2 regions of the Thiogranum longum genome follow, and region 2 is predicted to be linked to the other one. Evidence: predicted binding sites of a transcription regulator. Region 2 holds the regulator's gene; the other holds the start of a gene.
What was found. The regulator FliA, encoded in region 2, starts transcription of late flagellar genes. The targets are predictions, from matches to a motif close to GCTAAAGTTNNNNNNNNNNCNGCCGATA.
Positions count from the first base shown of each region.

Region 1 (8,978 bases), 400 kb from region 2:
TCCCTGTTATAGAAATGTTGCACATACGCAACGATTAACAAAACAAAACCGCCTTCAATGCCGGAAATATAACGTCTGGCAAAAAAATATTTACGACATATATAACCCTGAAATCCGGTTTGCAGGAGGATATGTCTCTTTATGATCACATATCAGCTGAATTTTTCAATATGCAACGAAACACTGTTATTTACTTACGAAACCGATATTGGCAAAGAGTTTTCTTGCCCTGCCAACGAGTTATGAATACATATACTCACTCAAAACGGACTCATAAGTTACACCGTAATCATAGAGCCAAATATTACCTAGGTGTTGTAATTTGTTCTTTTTTCATTAAAGTTTTAAATGTAAACGCCGTTACGTTGCGCGAATCATATCTTGAAGGAGGTATTCCTCATGGCAGCGAGAAAGAAAACTGTTAAGCGTAAGGCAACCGCCAAAAAGAAAAAGGTAGTTGCTAAAAAGAGAAAGGTAGCACCGAAGAAGAAGCGTGCTGCAAGCAAGAAGAAAGTTGCAAAGAGAAAAACTTCGAAGAAAAAAGCTTCGAAGAAAAAGGTAGCCAAGAAAAAGGCCACCAAGAAAAAAGCTTCGAAGAAGAAAACTTCGAAGAAACGCGTAGCCAAGAAAAAGGCTTCGAAGAAAAAGGCAGCCAAGAAAAAGGCTACCCGGAAAAAAGCTTCGAAGAAGCGCGTAGCCAAGAAAAAGGCTACCCGGAAAAAAGCTTCGAAGAAAAAGGCGGCCAAGAAAAAGGCTACCCGGAAAAAAGCTTCGAAGAAGCGCGTAGCCAAGAAAAAGGCTACCAGGAAGAAGGCTCGCCGTCGTTAAGCGGCACCTCCTGTAAGAAAGGCCTGCGAATGCAGGCCTTTTTTTTAACTGACTGTTTATAAAGCTTAAAATTTTAACTTCACATCCGTTTTGTAGTTGCAAACCGCGCCCCTCCTCATGACGCCCTCCCCCAATCCCGGACAGAAACAGACCCTGCCGCCCGCTTCCCTGGCAAAAACCACTTGTCCTGTATAAACGTGGCCAGCACCTCCCCCCCGGAACCGGATGCTCACTTAAATACCTTAGATGACAGTGGCTTACTAAAGATCTGGAATGACTGGCCGAAACCGACCCTGTAACCTCGTTTTCAAAAACAACCGGGTTGATGGTATGACGGATTCAGATACTGACAAGACAACATTGATGGTTGTGGACGATTCACGTCTCATGCGTGTGGCGGCCCGCAAAATTCTGAAAAACGACTTCATTATTATTGAAGCCGCAGATGGCGAGGAAGCCTGGGAAACTCTCCAGCAGCACCCTGATATTGCCCTGGTGATGTCAGATCTTTCAATGCCAAATCTCGATGGTCTCGGCTTACTGAAACGCATTCGTGAATCCCGATTCAGTGAGCTACCGGTCATAATAATCACCGGTGCGGAAGACGATGACGGCAGTAAAAAGACAGCCCTTGCTGCAGGCGCCAGCGACTTTATAACCAAGCCATTCGAATCCGTCCAACTGCTGGCGCGCGCAAAGGCACAAGCACGCCAGAAAAATGTACAGGAAGCGCTACAACAAAGCGAAGCCGAGAAACAACAATTACAGGAAACCAGCCAGGTTGAACCCATGACCGGTCTGGCCAACAAACGTGCCTTTATCAATCATCTGGAAGAAAATCTGGCCTATGCTACGCGACACCGCACCGAACTTTCGCTGATTCTGGTCCGCATAGAGAAATACAAGGTGCTGTTTTTGCGCCGCGGCAAGCAGGTTGCGGAACAACTGGCCAGAGAAGTTGCAAGGATTCTGGCTAATGGCCGTCGCCGTGAGGACACCGTTGGACATATTGCGCTGGACACCTTCGGAGTTCTTCTTCCTTCTGCCAACCTGCCAGGCTCCAAACGTGTGGTCAACCAGCTCACAGAAGCCATCGAGCAGCTGGAAATCAGTATTGAAGGTGTTTCCATACCCTTCAGTGTACGTTTTGGCCTGTGTAACCCGGATATTCGACCGGGGATTAGTGCTGATGAAGTTATTACTCAGGCAGAAACCCGCCTGTCTTCTCCGCCAGCTGCTATGTCGACGCCAGTCAAACCCGCGACTGAAAGCCCGAACCAGGTCAGAACAGCTGTAGTGATGACCCCGCCCGCTGCAGCTACCGAAAGCCCACAGGAACCTGATGTCGCAACACCTGCAGAGGTACAGAAAGCACTTGATGCTCTCGTAAATAACAGCCGGACCAACACCTCGGCAGATACACTTGTGCGTGGCATTTTGCCCATACTGGATAACTGGAACCTTGCGAATGGACAACGCTACGACGGGCTTGTTACTGCCTTGCGTACTGCACTTGAAGAGGCGGAAACCGTGGAAACGGCGACCACACGCCCGCAGCAACCACCCGAACTGGTCGACTGACAACACAGGCTGGCCACCGCCACCCCCTGAAATCCTGCAATAAACCGGCCTGCTGACAGAATTATCAACCTGACCCAGAACGTGGAATACAGCCAGGATATTGTCAGAAAATCCGCCATTCCACTTCCCTGAAAGACCCGCGGGATGCCTTCCCGGCGCCATACCTGAAAGCCGTGGCAGAATAACGCCGGCACACCATGCAAATTTTCACCCAAACCGCTAGAATACGCGCCTGCAACTATCCAGCCACGCCATTTTTCCGGCCATGACTACAGTGACGGCATCCACCTTGACTCAAGACAGACAATCCAGCTTCAGCTACGAAGAACTCATCGCCTGCGGGCACGGCGAACTGTTCGGCCCCGGCAATGCCCGTTTGCCCCTGCCCCCCATGCTGATGTTCGACCGCATAACACATATCAGTGAAACAGGCGGTGCAAACGGCAAGGGTGAGATCATTGCCGAACTCGATATCAAACCGGAGTTGTGGTTTTTCGAGTGTCACTTCGAAACCGACCCGGTGATGCCCGGCTGTCTGGGTCTGGACGCCATGTGGCAACTGATCGGCTTTCACCTTGGCTGGCTCGGCGGCCCGGGGCGCGGTCGGGCGCTGGGTTCCGGTGAGGTCAAATTCAGCGGCCAGGTAACGCCCGATGCAAAAAAGCTGACCTACCGCATCGACCTCAAGCGTGTTATCCAGCGAAAACTGTATATGGGCATCGGCGACGCCTGCATGGATGTCGATGGCAAGGAAATTTATCACGCAAAGAATTTGCGTGTCGGACTGTTCACCTCTACTGAAAATTTCTAGGATTTATTGATATGCGACGCGTAGTAGTTACAGGCATGGGCATTACGTCCAGTATCGGCACCACACAACAACAGGTTCTGGAATCCCTGAGACAGGGCAAATCCGGTATTGTCTTTGCGCCTGAATATGCGGAACGTGGTTTCCGCAGTCATGTTCATGGTGCTGTTGATATTGACCTGGACAGTCTTATTGACCGGAAATTAAGACGTTTTATGGGGGATAGTGCCGCCTACAACTACCTGGCCATGAAGGAGGCCATCGAAGATGCCGGGCTGGAAGACGAGCAGATCTCCAACCCGCGCACCGGCCTGATCGCCGGTTCCGGTGGCACTTCGACATCCAATGTTGCGCTGGCACTCGACCTGTTCGAGAAAAAAGGTGCCAAAAAAGTCGGCCCTTTCATGGTGCCACGCACCATGGGCAGCACAAACTCGGCATGCCTGTCCACGGCCTACAAGATCAAGGGCGTTAACTATTCTATCAGTTCCGCCTGCTCGACCAGTGCACATTGCATCGGCAATGGCTGCGAGCTGATCCAGATGGGCAAGCAGGACATCGTGTTTGCCGGTGGCGGTGAAGAGCTGCACTGGACACTGACGCTGCTGTTCGATGCCATGGGAGCCCTGTCGTCAAAGTATAATGACTCACCGGAGACTGCATCACGTGCCTATGATGCTACCCGTGACGGTTTTGTCATCGCCGGCGGTGGTGGCATGCTGGTACTGGAGGAGCTGGAGCATGCGAAGGCCCGTGGCGCCAAAATCTATGCAGAAGTCATCGGCTATGGCGCAACCTCCGATGGCTACGACATGGTTCAGCCCTCGGGTGAAGGCGCCGTACGCTGCATGCAGCAGGCCATGGGTGACAGCGATGTCAGCATTGATTACATCAACGCACACGGTACCAGCACACCGGTTGGCGACACCCGCGAGCTGGAGGCTATCAAGGAAGTTTTTGGTGACAACATTCCCGCCATCAGTTCCACCAAGTCACTGACCGGTCACTCGCTCGGTGCAGCCGGTGTACAGGAAGCTATCTATTCACTGATCATGCTGCAGAACGACTTTGTGTGCGCCTCGGCCAATATTGAACAGCTTGACCCGGCAGCGGAAGGCTTCCCGATACAGCTCGAACGCAAGGACAATGCCGGCCTGCGCACAGTTATGTCCAACAGCTTTGGCTTTGGCGGTACCAATGCCTCGCTGATCCTGCAAAAGCTGGAAAACTGAAACCTTAACCGGGTTCAGCTGATGACAAGCGCCTTCCAGGCCTTGTCCAGTCGTTGAGGTGATACCTTGTCGACGGTCCCCAGCTCCTGCGCAAACAGGGAAACCCGCAGTTCTTCGATGAGCCACCGGAACACCTGTAGTTGTTCGGGATCCACACCGCCCTTGTTCTGTGCCTGCTCGAAGCGGGATTGATATTCCTGCACCTGCAACGCATGTTTTCGATCGCGCTCCACGTTTCCCGGCAGTCTTTCCAGCCTGGCGACCGCCGCGCGCAGGTAAATCGCCAGCCGCGGCAGACGCGACAGGGGCGTTGCCGAAAGAAAGCCGGGGTACACCAGCGCGCCGGCCTGCTGACGCAATTCGCTCATGGCCAACAGCAGTTGTGGTGATACAGACCCTTTCAGACCACGACTGAGCTGGTGGAAAGCCTGCAACGCCTCGTAACTGCTGCGACTAATCTCCACAGCCAGTTCCAGCAACCGCGCTCGCCCCGATTCGAGACGCTGACGGTACGCCGTCTCGTCACGCACCGGCTCTCCGGCAGACATAAAAGCAGCCTGCAATACAGCCTGCTCCATATCTGCCTGCAAAACTTCGACCGGTCCCAGCGGGGCAAACCACAGCGCCTGTTTTTGTCTTTCCGGCACACTACGATGGATGTCACGCAGGCGACGTCCGGCATTCTGGCGGAACAGCGCCAACAGACCCTGCTCATGCGCCTCGGCTGCCGCTTGCGGATTATCGAAAAGGCGCAGGTTAATACTGCCATCCCGTTTCTCCAGCGCTGGCCAGGCCTGCAATGTGATGCCCGCACGCGTAATCTCGACAGTCTCAGGCAAACGACCAAAGCCCCAGTCGAGTATATCGCTGCGTTCAAACTCCGAATCTGTCAGGCTTGTAAACCGGCTTTGCGCCTGCTCGCCGTATCTCTGTTGCAAGGCAACAAGATCCCGGCCTGCATCAATTCGCTTGCCCTGCTCATCGACCAGCTCGAACCAGGCGAACAGGTGGCGTGGCAGCAGATCCATATGCCAGGCTGAGCGAGGCACATCGATTTGTGTCATGCGTTTCAGCTGCGTCGCGAGTGCATCCAGCAGGTCTCCCTTCGGTGGTGTTACAGCCTGCAGGATGGCGCGAGCAAAGTCCGGCGCAGGCACGAAGTGACGTCGCAGTGTTTTTGGCAGGGATTTGATTAACAGGGTCACTTTTTCCTGACGCAGCCCCGGAACCAGCCAGTCGAACTCATCAGGTTCAAGCTGGTTAAGCATCGCCAGGGGAACCTGAATGCACACACCGTCATCTTCATCGCCAGGTGAGAAATGGTACCTCACTCCCAGCTGCAGGCCATGTACATTGATCTGTGACGGAAATTCCTGCTCGTCTACTGTTTCAGCGCCCTTTCGCATGACCGTTTCACGATCCAGGTGCAGACACCGGGGATTAGTGGCAATGACCTTTTTCCACCAGCGATTGAAACGGGGTCCGTCATACACATCTTCCGGCAAACGCTCATCGAAGAAATTAAACAGATCTTCCTCGTCCACCAGCACATCACGTCGGCGAGCTTTTGATTCGAGCTGGCCCAGCTCGGCAAGCAAGGTACGATTGTGCTCTGCAAACGCCGCATTCGTATTGAACAGGCCCTCTACCAGTGCGTGACGGATAAACAGGCTGCGCGCGATGGCAGGATCAATCGACCCGTAGTCCACCTTGCGCCGGTTGACCAGTGGCAGACCATACAAAGTGACACGTTCGAATGCGGTAACCCGGGCACGCTTCTTTTCCCAGTGGGGATCCGAGTAATGGTGCTTCAGTAATGGGCTTGCCAGGGGCTCTACCCAGGCCGGGTCAATAACTGCCACGGTACGCAGGTAACGCCTGCCGGTTTCGACCAACTCGGCGGCAACCACCCAGCCCGGTTTCTTTCTGGCCAAAGTGGATCCTGGAAATAGCTTGAAACGCAGATTTCTCGCCCCCTGGTATTCTCCCGGCTCAACCTGGAAAGCGATGTTTCCAAGCAGACCACTGATCAATGCGCGGTGGATCGCCTGATAATCCGCCTCGCCGCTGTTGCAGCGCATTCCCATACTGGTGACCTGCTCGTGCAACTGGCGATGAATATCCGCCCACTCGCGCATGCGCAACCAGGAAATAAAATGCTCCCGACACCATTTACGCAACTTGTTCTGCGACAGGTGGCGCGACTGCGCCTTCCAGGCACGCCACAATTTCAGGTAGGAAAGAAAGTCAGACTTGTCGTCACGGAACAGCGCATGTTTCTCATCCGCAGCCTGCGCCTTGTCAAGAGGGCGATCGCGCGGGTCGGCCGCTTCAAGCACTGCCGCAATAACCAGCGCTTCGCTGAGGCAGTTCTGCTCGTTCGCCGCAAGAATAATACGCGCAAGACGCGGGTCCAGCGGCAGACGACATAACTCGCGACCAGATGGCGTAAGCTGCTGTTGCACATCCACGGCACCAAGTTCGTGAAGCAGTTTGTAACCATCACGTACCAGGCGTGTATCCGGCGGATCCACGAAAGGAAAGGCATCGACATCACCCAGTTTAAGGGACGCCATTTGCAGGATTACCGCCGCAAGGTTGGTGCGATGTATCTCCGGGGCAGTGAATTCCGCGCGGGAAAGAAAGTCCTCTTCACTGTACAGGCGAATACAGATCCCCGCCTGCACACGCCCGCACCGTCCTGACCGCTGGTTGGCCGAAGCCTGTGATACGGCTTCTATTGGCAAACGCTGCACCTTGGTACGGTAGCTGTAGCGGCTGACACGCGCCAGCCCGGTATCGATCACATATCGAATCCCCGGTACTGTCAACGACGTTTCAGCCACATTGGTGGCAAGCACAATGCGTCGCCCCTTGTGAGAACGAAACACTTCGCCTTGTTGCCGGGCCGACAAGCGCGCATACAAGGGCAGGATTTCAGTGCGCGCAGGATGATGTTTGCGTAACAGTTCACTGGTCTCTCGAATGGCACGTTCGCCCGGCAGGAACACCAGGATATCGCCTGGCCCTTCTCTCGCCAGCTCATCAACGGCTTCGATAATCGCCTGGCCACGACTGCGGTCACGCTGGTCCTCATCTTCACCTGTGACGGGACGATAACGCATCTCCACCGGGAATGTTCTCCCTGACACCTCGACCACCGGAGCATTGCCGAAATGACGGGAAAACCGCTGCGGATCGATCGTAGCCGAAGTGATAATAACCTTCAGGTCCGGTCGTTTCGGCAACAACCGTCGCAGGTAGCCAAGCATGAAATCCACATTGAGGCTGCGTTCGTGCGCCTCATCGATGATCAACGTATCATATTCGCGAAGTTCCGGGTCTGACTGTATTTCGGCGAGTAAAATGCCGTCCGTCATGATCTTGATAAAACTGCTGTCACGTACACGGTCCTGGAAGCGTACCTTGTACCCTGCCGCCTCTCCCAACGGACAATGCAGTTCCTCTGCAATGCGTGCCGCCAGGCTGCGCGCAGCAATTCTTCGCGGCTGGGTATGACCGATCTTGCCGTAGGTCCCGCGTCCCAGCTCCAGGCAAAGCTTGGGCAGCTGGGTGGTTTTACCTGACCCGGTTTCACCACACAGGATAACGACCTGGTGCCTGTCCAGTTTTTCCAGAATGGCTTCGCGCTGTTCGACAACAGGTAGCGACAGCGCATATTCGGGTTTGGGCAATGTTTTATGCCGCTGAACAACCTGCTGCCGGGACATTTCAATCGCCCTGTTCAGCGCCAGGAGTCCATGATCGATCGGCTGACAACGCTGCAGGCGACGATGCAGACCGGCAATTTTTTTTGTCAGCCCGGGAATATCCCGGGCCAGACAATCATCAAGTTCATGTTGCAACTCGTCCAGGCGCTCTCTCCCGGGACGAACGGTTGACTCTTTCATCTCAAACCTGTGTGTTATAACAAGAGACAGCAGCAATAACCTCACAAAATGGTTACCCGCGCTATTTCGGGGTACATTGTACACTGCGTGCGTGATACAGGTTGAACGTTAAACGGCTGGCTACTGTCGTATGACACAGGCCCACAACATCCGGAATTGCCATGAGAACTCCAGGAACAAGACGCGACTTCTTCACCAACTGCTTCATGACAGGCCTCATCGCCCTGCTTGCAGCAAGCTCGCAGATCATGGCAGAACCCCTGTTTGACGATCCCGAGCACAAAGTGGTCTACCAGTTCAACCAGGCTGACCCTGACTATATGGCACATGTCCTGTTTTCTGTCGGTGCGTTACTACGTAAATACGGCGACAATATTCATATCGTGGTTACCGCCATCGGGCCGGGCATCCATATCCTGGCAGAAGACCCTGAACGACCTGTCCCCGAGATCATCCAGAAGCGTGTTGCCAGTCTGGCAGCCTATGGCGTTTCCTTTCATGCCTGCGGCAATACCATGAAGTCACTCGGCTGGACGAAAGACGATATTCTTGATTTTGCAGAAATCGTTGAAATTGGCGCCGATGACCTGATGTTGTTGCAGGAACAGGGATACAGCT
Region 1 covers NZ_SMFX01000001.1:2,503,943-2,512,920, forward strand. The annotation lists gene DFR30_RS12215 (histidine biosynthesis protein HisIE) at 400-828, shown strand; gene DFR30_RS12220 (GGDEF domain-containing response regulator) at 1,159-2,409, shown strand; gene fabA (3-hydroxyacyl-[acyl-carrier-protein] dehydratase FabA) at 2,699-3,220, shown strand; gene fabB (beta-ketoacyl-ACP synthase I) at 3,232-4,449, shown strand; gene hrpA (ATP-dependent RNA helicase HrpA) at 4,464-8,360, opposite strand; gene DFR30_RS12240 (DsrE family protein) at 8,522-8,978, shown strand, end outside.
Region 1: DFR30_RS12220 (GGDEF domain-containing response regulator) is a predicted target of FliA. The motif match lies at 1,088-1,115, and genes of this name have one in related genera.

Region 2 (8,978 bases):
GATGCCAAACTTTGCCTTCCTGACGCTTGGTGTAGCAGCCGGTGCGGGCGCTTATTATACCTGGAAGCGTCAGCAGCAGGAACTGCTGCCCGCCGTGCAGGAGCCCGTTGAACAGGAAATACCGACGGAAGCTCGCGACCTTAGCTGGGAGGATGTTGGCCCTGTTGACATCATCGGTCTTGAAGTGGGTTACCGGTTGATCCCGCTGGTTGATCGTTCCCAGGGCGGGCAGATGATGGATCGCATCAAGGGCGTTCGCAAGAAACTGTCACAGGAACTGGGTTTCCTGGTTCAGCCTGTACACATCCGTGACAACCTTGAGCTGGCACCAAATGCTTACCGCATTCTGTTGATGGGTGTGCCGGTTGGTGAAGCGGAGATCTACCCGGATCATGAACTGGCGATCAACCCGGGCCGTGTGTTTGGTACCTTGCAGGGTATAGAGACCCGCGACCCGGCATTTGGTCTCGAGGCCGTCTGGATTTCTCCCGCTGAACGCGACAATGCAACAACACTGGGCTACACCGTGGTCGACGCCAGTACTGTGGTGGCCACGCACCTCAGTGAGTTGTTGCAGAGCCACGCCCACGAACTGATTGGTCACGAGGAAGTGCAGCAGTTGCTCGACGTCCTCGCGAAAAATGCACCCAAGCTGGTCGAAGACCTGGTACCTAAAACCCTGTCGATCGGTATTGTACTTAAGGTACTGCAGAATCTTCTGGAAGAGCGTATTCCCGTCAAGGATATGCGCACCATTGCGGAAACATTGGCCGAAGCTGGCGCCAGAAGTCAAGATCCCGGCGCTTTGACGGCGGCTGTGCGTGTTTCACTTGGCCGATCAATCGTCCAGCATATCAATGGGATGGGGCCTGAGATTGAAGTCATTACGCTGGATCCATCTCTGGAACAGATATTGCAATCCTCAATTCAGGCCATCTCGGAAGGCGGCGCCGGAATTGAACCCGGCCTGGCCGAAAGGATGCACCAGTCACTGGCGGAAAGTGCGCAGCGGCAGGAGGCAGCGGGCAAGCCTGCCATCCTGCTGGTGACACCGGCAATACGGGCCTGGTTGGCACGACTGGTCAGACACAGTATCCCGATGCTGAACGTGCTGGCCTACAACGAGATACCGGACAACAAACAGATAAAGGTTGTTGCCAATATCGGAACCGATGCACCGAGTCTCGGTGTTCAGGCGGGGTAAAACGGCAGCATGAAGAAGGATACCAGGTACGTGAACACAGACCGCTTGGCGACACACATTGACGAGGTGCAGGTATGAAGGTGAAGCGATTTTTTGCACCGGACATGCGCCAGGCTATCCGCCTGGTACGTGAAGAGCAGGGACCTGATGCAGTCATTCTTTCCAATCGCCAGGTAGACGGTGGTATCGAAATCATTGCCTCGGTCGACTACGACGAGGCATGGTTGGAGCGTGAAACCACCGGCTCCACGCAACCTGAGGAATCATCGGCGCAGGATAATGTTGCAGAACCTGCAGAAGTACACAGGGCAACCGAAACCTACACACGAAATGCCCAACCTGAAGCACAAGAAACAGCCTTGCCATCACCATCTGTCGACTGGTCACAGGACCCTTCCATTGTCGCCATGCGTGACGAGATTCGTCAGCTCCGTGGTTTGCTGGAAGATCAGCTGGCACACCTGGCGTGGGGCGATATGAAGCGTCGCGAGCCCTTGCATGCCGATGTCATACGGCGTCTCAGCAGCATGGAAATCAACAGCCGGCTGGTCGAGCGGATTTCTGCCCCTGCCGTACATGCGCGGGACGAAGCACACGCCTGGAAACTGGCCATGGCGGAACTGGCGGCCAATGTGCCGGTTGCAGGAGAAGATTTTCTTGATCAGGGCGGTATTGTCGCACTGGTCGGTTCGACCGGGGTCGGTAAAACAACCAGCATCGCCAAACTGGCGGCGCGCTATGTACTCCGTCACGGCCAGCGCCATGTGGCGTTGGTAACCACCGACAGCTATCGTATCGGCGCACACGAGCAACTGATGACCTACGGACGCCTGCTGGGCATACCGGTTCAGGTTGCATCCGATCATAACGAACTGCGCTCCACACTCAACAGCCTGTCAGACAAGCGCCTGGTGCTGATCGACACGGCAGGGATGAGCCAGCGCGATGTGCGCCTGACAGAACAGTTCGCCACACTGGCTGACACCGGTCTGCCAATCCGTACCCTGCTGGTTCTTTCCGCGACGGTTCATCCGTCGGTAATGGAAGAAACCATTCGCGCCTTTTCCGGTGTACCGCTGGACGGTGCAATTCTTACCAAACTTGACGAGGCTGCCAGTCTTGGCGGTGTGCTTTCTGCAGTCATCGAACAGCAGATCCCGTTGCGTTTTGTCGCCAATGGCCAGCGTGTTCCGGAAGATATTCAGGTTGCCCGTGTCAGTGAACTGATACAGCAGGCGACAGATCTTGCATCTGAACGTGGACTTCCTGCGGAATCGATGATGGCAGAAACTTTTGGAGGGTGCCGGGCAAATGTTCATGTCTGAAATGCGAGTTGATCAGGCAGCCGGGCTACGACGTATGGCACAACCGAATCCAGTAAGAGTAATTGCAGTGACCAGTGGCAAGGGTGGCGTGGGAAAGACCAATGTTTCGGTCAACCTGGCTGTCGCACTGGCCGACACCGGCAAGCAGGTCATGGTGCTCGACGCCGACCTCAGCCTTGCCAATATCGATGTATTGCTGGGATTGCATCCGGACAAGAATCTTTCTCATGTCATCGATGGCGAACGCTCGCTTGAAGAAGTCATTATTACCGGTCCATCGGGAATCATGGTGGTTCCGGCATCGTCCGGCGTGAAACGTCTGGCAGAGCTTTCTGTCATGGAAAATGCCGGCCTGATCAGGGCCTTCAGTGAGTTGACCCATGATGTCGACACACTGATTATCGATACCGCTGCAGGAATCAATGAAAGTGTGACCAGTTTCAGTCGTGCCGCCCAGGAGGTAGTAGTGGTGGTGTGCGACGAACCCGCATCAATAACAGACGCCTATGCGCTCATCAAGGTGTTGAATGTCGAATACGGCATTCAGCGTTTCCGGGTGCTTGCAAATCAGGCCCACAGTGCCCAGGAGGGAAGGGAATTGTTTAACAAGATATCACGGGTTACCGATCGTTACCTCGATGTAACGCTGGAGTTTATGGGGGTTGTTCCCCACGACGACTATCTGAAGAAGGCAGTGCGCAAGCAGCGCGCAGTCGTGCAGGCTTATCCGCGCAGCCGTTCTTCGATGGCTTTCAAGAACCTCGCACAGAAAACCGATAAATGGCCTGTGCCGAGTGCGGCTGGTGGACATCTTGAGTTTTTTGTGGAACGTCTTATTCAGTCGCACAACGGACACATGGAGATGCCGGTATGAATGGAGCTGCTATGTACGTCACTACCCCCGATCCTGACAGTGATGACCTGGTCACCAAGCATGCTGCCCTGGTCAAACGTATTGCCTACCACCTGATGAGTCGTTTGCCGCCCAGCGTGCAGGCAGATGACCTGATACAGGCAGGGATGATTGGTTTGCTCGAGGCATCGAGAAATTATGATGCCACACAGGGCGCCAGTTTTGAGACATATGCCGGTATTCGAATTCGCGGATCAATGCTGGATGAAATCCGTCGTACTGACTGGACACCGCGTTCGGTACACCGCAAGGCAAGACAGGTCGCCGAGGCGGTTCGCGAGATCGAAAACCAGGAAGGTCGTGATGCAAGGGATGTCGAGGTTGCCGAGAAACTGGGCATCGAACTGAAAGACTATCACCGCATCCTCCAGGATGCGACAGGCTGCAGGGTTTTCAGTATCGATGATGCGGGTATCAATGGCGAGGAATCACCACAGCAGGCATCGGGTGAGCCTCGTAATGAGCCACTCGACTGCCTGCATAATTCCGACTTCAAGGCTGCACTGGCCCATTCAATTTCGGGCTTGCCGGAGCGGGAACGCCTGGTTATGGCCATGTACTACGACGAAGAACTCAACTTGCGGGAGATTGGCGAAGTGCTCGGTGTCAGTGAATCCCGCGTTTGCCAGATACATGGCCAGGCACTGATCCGTTTGAGAGCAAGAATGGGAGAATGGACGGGCAAGTGATGGTCAGGATATACCGGCACATGCCGAAACAGCACATGGTTAACAGCGCAAGACGGGAGAAGACCCTTGGACAATGACATGAAAATTCTCATCGTGGACGATTTTTCCACGATGCGGCGCATCATTAAAAACCTGTTGCGCGACCTTGGGTTCAACAATACGCAGGAAGCCGATGACGGAAATACTGCATTGCCAATGTTGCAGAACGGGAATTTCGATTTCCTGGTTACTGACTGGAATATGCCGGGAATGTCAGGAATCGATCTGCTGAAGGCGGTGCGATCAGACGAAAAGCTGGCGCCGTTGCCGGTGCTTATGGTGACGGCTGAATCCAAGCGCGAGCAGATTATCGAGGCTGCACAGGCCGGGGTAAACGGTTACGTGGTCAAACCGTTTACCGCTGTAACACTTAAAGAGAAAATCGACAAGATCTTTGAACGTCTCGAAGCAACGGCAGGGTGATTGTATGGAGGCCGTGATCGAAGTCGAAACTGAATCCCTGCTTGACAATGCCCGTGCACTGGTTGCCGAGCTGGAATCCGGTAACGAAGCTGGTGCGGAGAAACTGATCGAGCAACTGGGACGTATGCGGGAGCAGAGCCTGTTCCAGGAGCTTGGCAAGATGACTCGCCAGCTACACGAATCCATTAACAGTTTTGTGCTGGATGACCGTATGCAGTCTCTGGCCAGGTCAGATATTCCTGACGCCAAGGCTCGCCTGAACCACGTTATAGAAATGACCGAGAGCTCTGCTAACCGTACCCTGGGGGCTGTAGAAAGCACCTTGCCGGTGTCAGAAGCTCTCAAGTCACGTGCCAACGCATTGCATGAAAAATGGGACCGTTTTCGTAACAAGGAAATGGATGTTGACGAGTTCCGGGCCATGAGCAGGGAAATCGATGAGTTCCTTACAATTACAACAGAGAGTACTGAAACCATTCATAGCGGCTTGTCCGACATTATGATGGCGCAGGACTTCCAGGATCTCACCGGTCAGATACTCAGCAGGGTAATCACATTGGTCCAGGAGGTCGAGGATAATCTGGTGGATCTTGTCAGGCTGTCAGGTGGCATCGAGCATGTTGAAAAGACAGAAGGGAAACCTGCCGTCAATACCGGTGAGGCTGATGACATGATGCAAGGTGTTGGTCCTGCGGTACCTGGTGTGGAGGCCGATGGTGAATCTGTATCCGGCCAGGATGAAGTCGATGATTTATTGTCCAGCCTGGGCTTTTGAGGGAACAACATAATGAGTCTTGATACCGATGATGAGATTCTGCAGGACTTTCTGGTCGAAGCGGGCGAGATACTTGAACGGCTCAACGAGGAACTGGTTGAACTGGAGCAGAGTCCGGACGATATGGAGATGCTCAATGGCGTATTTCGCAGCTTCCATACGATTAAAGGCGGTGCCAGTTTCCTGAGTCTGGATGGACTGGTGGACGTGTGTCACCGTGCTGAAGATGTATTTAACATCCTGCGCAATGGTGAACGCTCAGTCGATGGCGACCTGATGGATACTGTCCTCCAGGTACTGGACGTGGTTAACAATATGTTTGCCGAGGTGCAGGGTGGCGAGATGCCGACCCCGGCAGAAGCCTCATTATTGAATGCGCTGGAAAAACTTGCAGTGCCGGAAGCTACCGCACCGCCGGAGCCGGATGTATCGTCAGCACCTGATTCGGGGGCTACAGGAGTGTCCACTGAAATTCAGGGTGATGAGGTTGATAGCGATTTTGAGGCCATGCTGGACCAGGCCGGGAGCGCAATACCCACCGGGCAGAAAGCCTCTGTTGTTGGTGGTGATGATATTACAGAAGATGAATTCGAGGCGTTACTGGACCAGTTACATGGTGATGGCAAGGGGCCAGTGGCACACAATAATACAGATAATGAGATAGTGGCTGCACCTGCAAGTGGAAAGAGTACGCCTGCAGCCAGTGACGATATCACAGAAGATGAATTCGATGCGCTGCTGGACCAGTTGCACGGTGAAGGAAAGGGTCCGGCAATGGCCGCCGAAAAAGCGGACGTAAGTGAGCCGTCAACGAAGACAGAGCCGGAACCTCAAGTCACGGAAAAGAAAGCGGCACCGGAAAAGACCAAAGCCAAACCCGCTGTTGCGTCAGCCAGCAAGACGGAAACATCTGTACGTGTAGATACCAGTCGTCTCGACGAGATTATGAATATGGTCGGTGAGCTGGTATTGGCGAGAAACCGTCTGTCCAACCTCAAGGAATCGCTTGCCAATGAAGATGTTTCCATGGCAATTGCGAACCTGGACGTTGTTACAGCGGATTTGCAGAATGCTGTCATGAAGACACGTATGCAGCCAATCAAGAAAGTATTTGGCCGTTTCCCGCGCGTGGTCCGTGATCTTGCCCGCAGCCTCGACAAGGAAGTGAATCTCGAAATGCAGGGCGAAGAGACAGACCTGGACAAGAACCTGGTCGAGGCCCTGGCAGACCCTCTGGTCCACCTGGTGCGCAATGCTGTTGATCATGGTATTGAAACACCGGATGAACGGGAAGCAAAAGGCAAGCCCCGGCAGGGGACAGTTGTACTTGCTGCAGAGCAGGAAGGCGATCATATCCTGTTGTCCATAGACGATGATGGAAAAGGTATGGATGCGGATGTGTTGCGACGCAAGGCTGTCGAGAAGGGCATGATGGATGCTGATTCGGCTGCCCGACTGGATGACAGAGAGTGCTTTAACCTTATCTTTGCGGCAGGTTTCTCAACCAAGGATCAAATTTCTGATGTGTCCGGGCGCGGAGTGGGTATGGATGTTGTCAAGACCCGTATAGGACAGCTCAATGGTAGCGTAGAGGTCGATTCCGAGCCTGGTAAGGGAAGCCGTTTGACTATACGCGTGCCATTGACGCTGGCGATCATGCCGACTCTGATGGTCAAGCTCGGTGAGCAGCCGTTTGCTTTACCGCTTGGCAGCGTAAGTGAAATATTCGATCTCGATACGGAACGCACCAATATTGTGGATGGTCAACTGGTTGTGATGGTACGGGACAAGGCGCTGCCGCTTTTCTATTTACGTGACTGGCTGGTTACCGGCAGTGGTGTATCACAGGAAGATACTGTTAATCACGTAGTGGTCGTTCATGTCGGCAGCCGCAAGGTTGGTTTTGTTGTCGAACAATTGGTCGGTCAGGAAGAGGTGGTTATCAAACCCCTGGGTGCATTCTTGCAGGGTCTTGCCGGGTTTGCCGGTGCAACAATTACCGGTGATGGTCGCATCGCGTTGATACTCGATGTGCCCAGCTTGATGAAAGCGTATTCAAGCCACATGTAGAAAGGAATGAGGTGTGAACTGCTATTTCCGGGAATGCAGACCAGTTTTGCCTCAGGTTGTTTCTATCAATAACAGATATGTGCCGATCGGTGCAGGATTCAAGGGACGGAGTCCATGGTAACGCGTGTATTGGTTGTCGATGATTCGGGTTTTTTTCGCCGGCGCATCGTTGAAATACTGGAAGCAGATCCCGGGCTGAAAGTTATCGGCACGGCAGCCAATGGCCAGGAGGCCATTGATCAGGTTGCTGTGTTGAAACCCGACGTCATCACGATGGATATCGAAATGCCTGTCATGGATGGCATTACTGCTGTTCGTCATATCATGCAATCAAACCCCTTACCCATTCTGATGTTTTCTTCACTGACGCACGATGGTGCGCGAGCCACGCTTGATGCACTTGAGGCGGGCGCGGTGGATTTCCTGCCCAAGCGTTTTGAGGATATCGCCAAGGACAGGGAAGAGGCCAGGATGCTCCTGTGCAGGCGTATTCGTGATGTTGTTAAACCGGCTTCGGGCAGCATAAGAGCACGGCCGGCAAAGCGTATTACTTCTGCCCTGCCCGTTACGCGGGTGCGGGCACCCGTCGCTAAAAAAAGAGACGACTACCGGATTGTAGCCATTGCCAGCTCAACCGGTGGCCCTGTGGCGCTTGCCCAGGTGTTGAGCCGGTTGCCGGCCAGTTTCAATCTGCCGCTTGTTGTGGTCCAGCATATGCCCGCAAGTTTTACGCCGGCATTTGCTGCACGGCTTGACCAGCAGTGTGCCATCAAGGTCAAGGAAGCTGAAGATGGCGACATCGTTCGTGGGGGCCAGGTACTGCTTGCTCCAGGGGGGCGGCAAATGACATTGAAACAACAGGCGGGTGAAGTCCGCGTCGTTATTTCGGACGGTGATGCGTCACTGCATTACAAACCCTGCGCAGATGTGACATTCGATTCTGTAGCTTCCGTATTCGGCGGAAGGGTGCTTGCAGTCGTACTGACCGGCATGGGTGCAGATGGTCGTGAGGGTGTGCGTACTCTCAAGGCGCAGGGTTCTACTGTCTGGAGTCAGGATGAAGAAACCAGTGTCATCTATGGTATGCCGATGGCAGTTGCAGAGGCCGGGCTGAGTGACCAGGTGATGGCATTACGTGATATCGGCCCCGGTATTGCACAGGCAACAGGGGCCTGACGTATGGATATCCTGACGATCACCGGTATCCTGCTTGCGTTGTTCGCCATACTGGGTGGCAATGTGCTGGAAGGCGGGCATATGTCTTCACTGGTGCAGCTGACAGCATTCGTCATTGTTGCCGGCGGCACGCTGGGTGCGGTTATGGTGCAGACACCGATACGTACCTTTGTGCGTGCTATGAAAATATCTTCGTGGGTGGTATTCCCGGTGAAACTGCAGCCGGAAGAGGCTGCGGAAAAAATTGTCAACTGGAGCAATATTGCACGCCGCGAAGGTCTGCTGGGTCTGGAGGCAATCGCTGAGGAAGAACCGGACGAGTTTGCCCGCAAGGGATTGCAGTTGCTGGTCGATGGCAGTGAGC
Region 2 covers NZ_SMFX01000001.1:2,099,787-2,108,764, reverse strand. The annotation lists gene flhA (flagellar biosynthesis protein FlhA) at 1-1,204, shown strand, start outside; gene flhF (flagellar biosynthesis GTPase FlhF) at 1,279-2,529, shown strand; gene DFR30_RS10395 (MinD/ParA family protein) at 2,516-3,403, shown strand; gene DFR30_RS10390 (RNA polymerase sigma factor FliA) at 3,400-4,131, shown strand; gene cheY (chemotaxis response regulator CheY) at 4,210-4,593, shown strand; gene DFR30_RS10380 (protein phosphatase CheZ) at 4,598-5,368, shown strand; gene DFR30_RS10375 (chemotaxis protein CheA) at 5,381-7,438, shown strand; gene DFR30_RS10370 (protein-glutamate methylesterase/protein-glutamine glutaminase) at 7,553-8,614, shown strand; gene DFR30_RS10365 (flagellar motor protein) at 8,618-8,978, shown strand, end outside.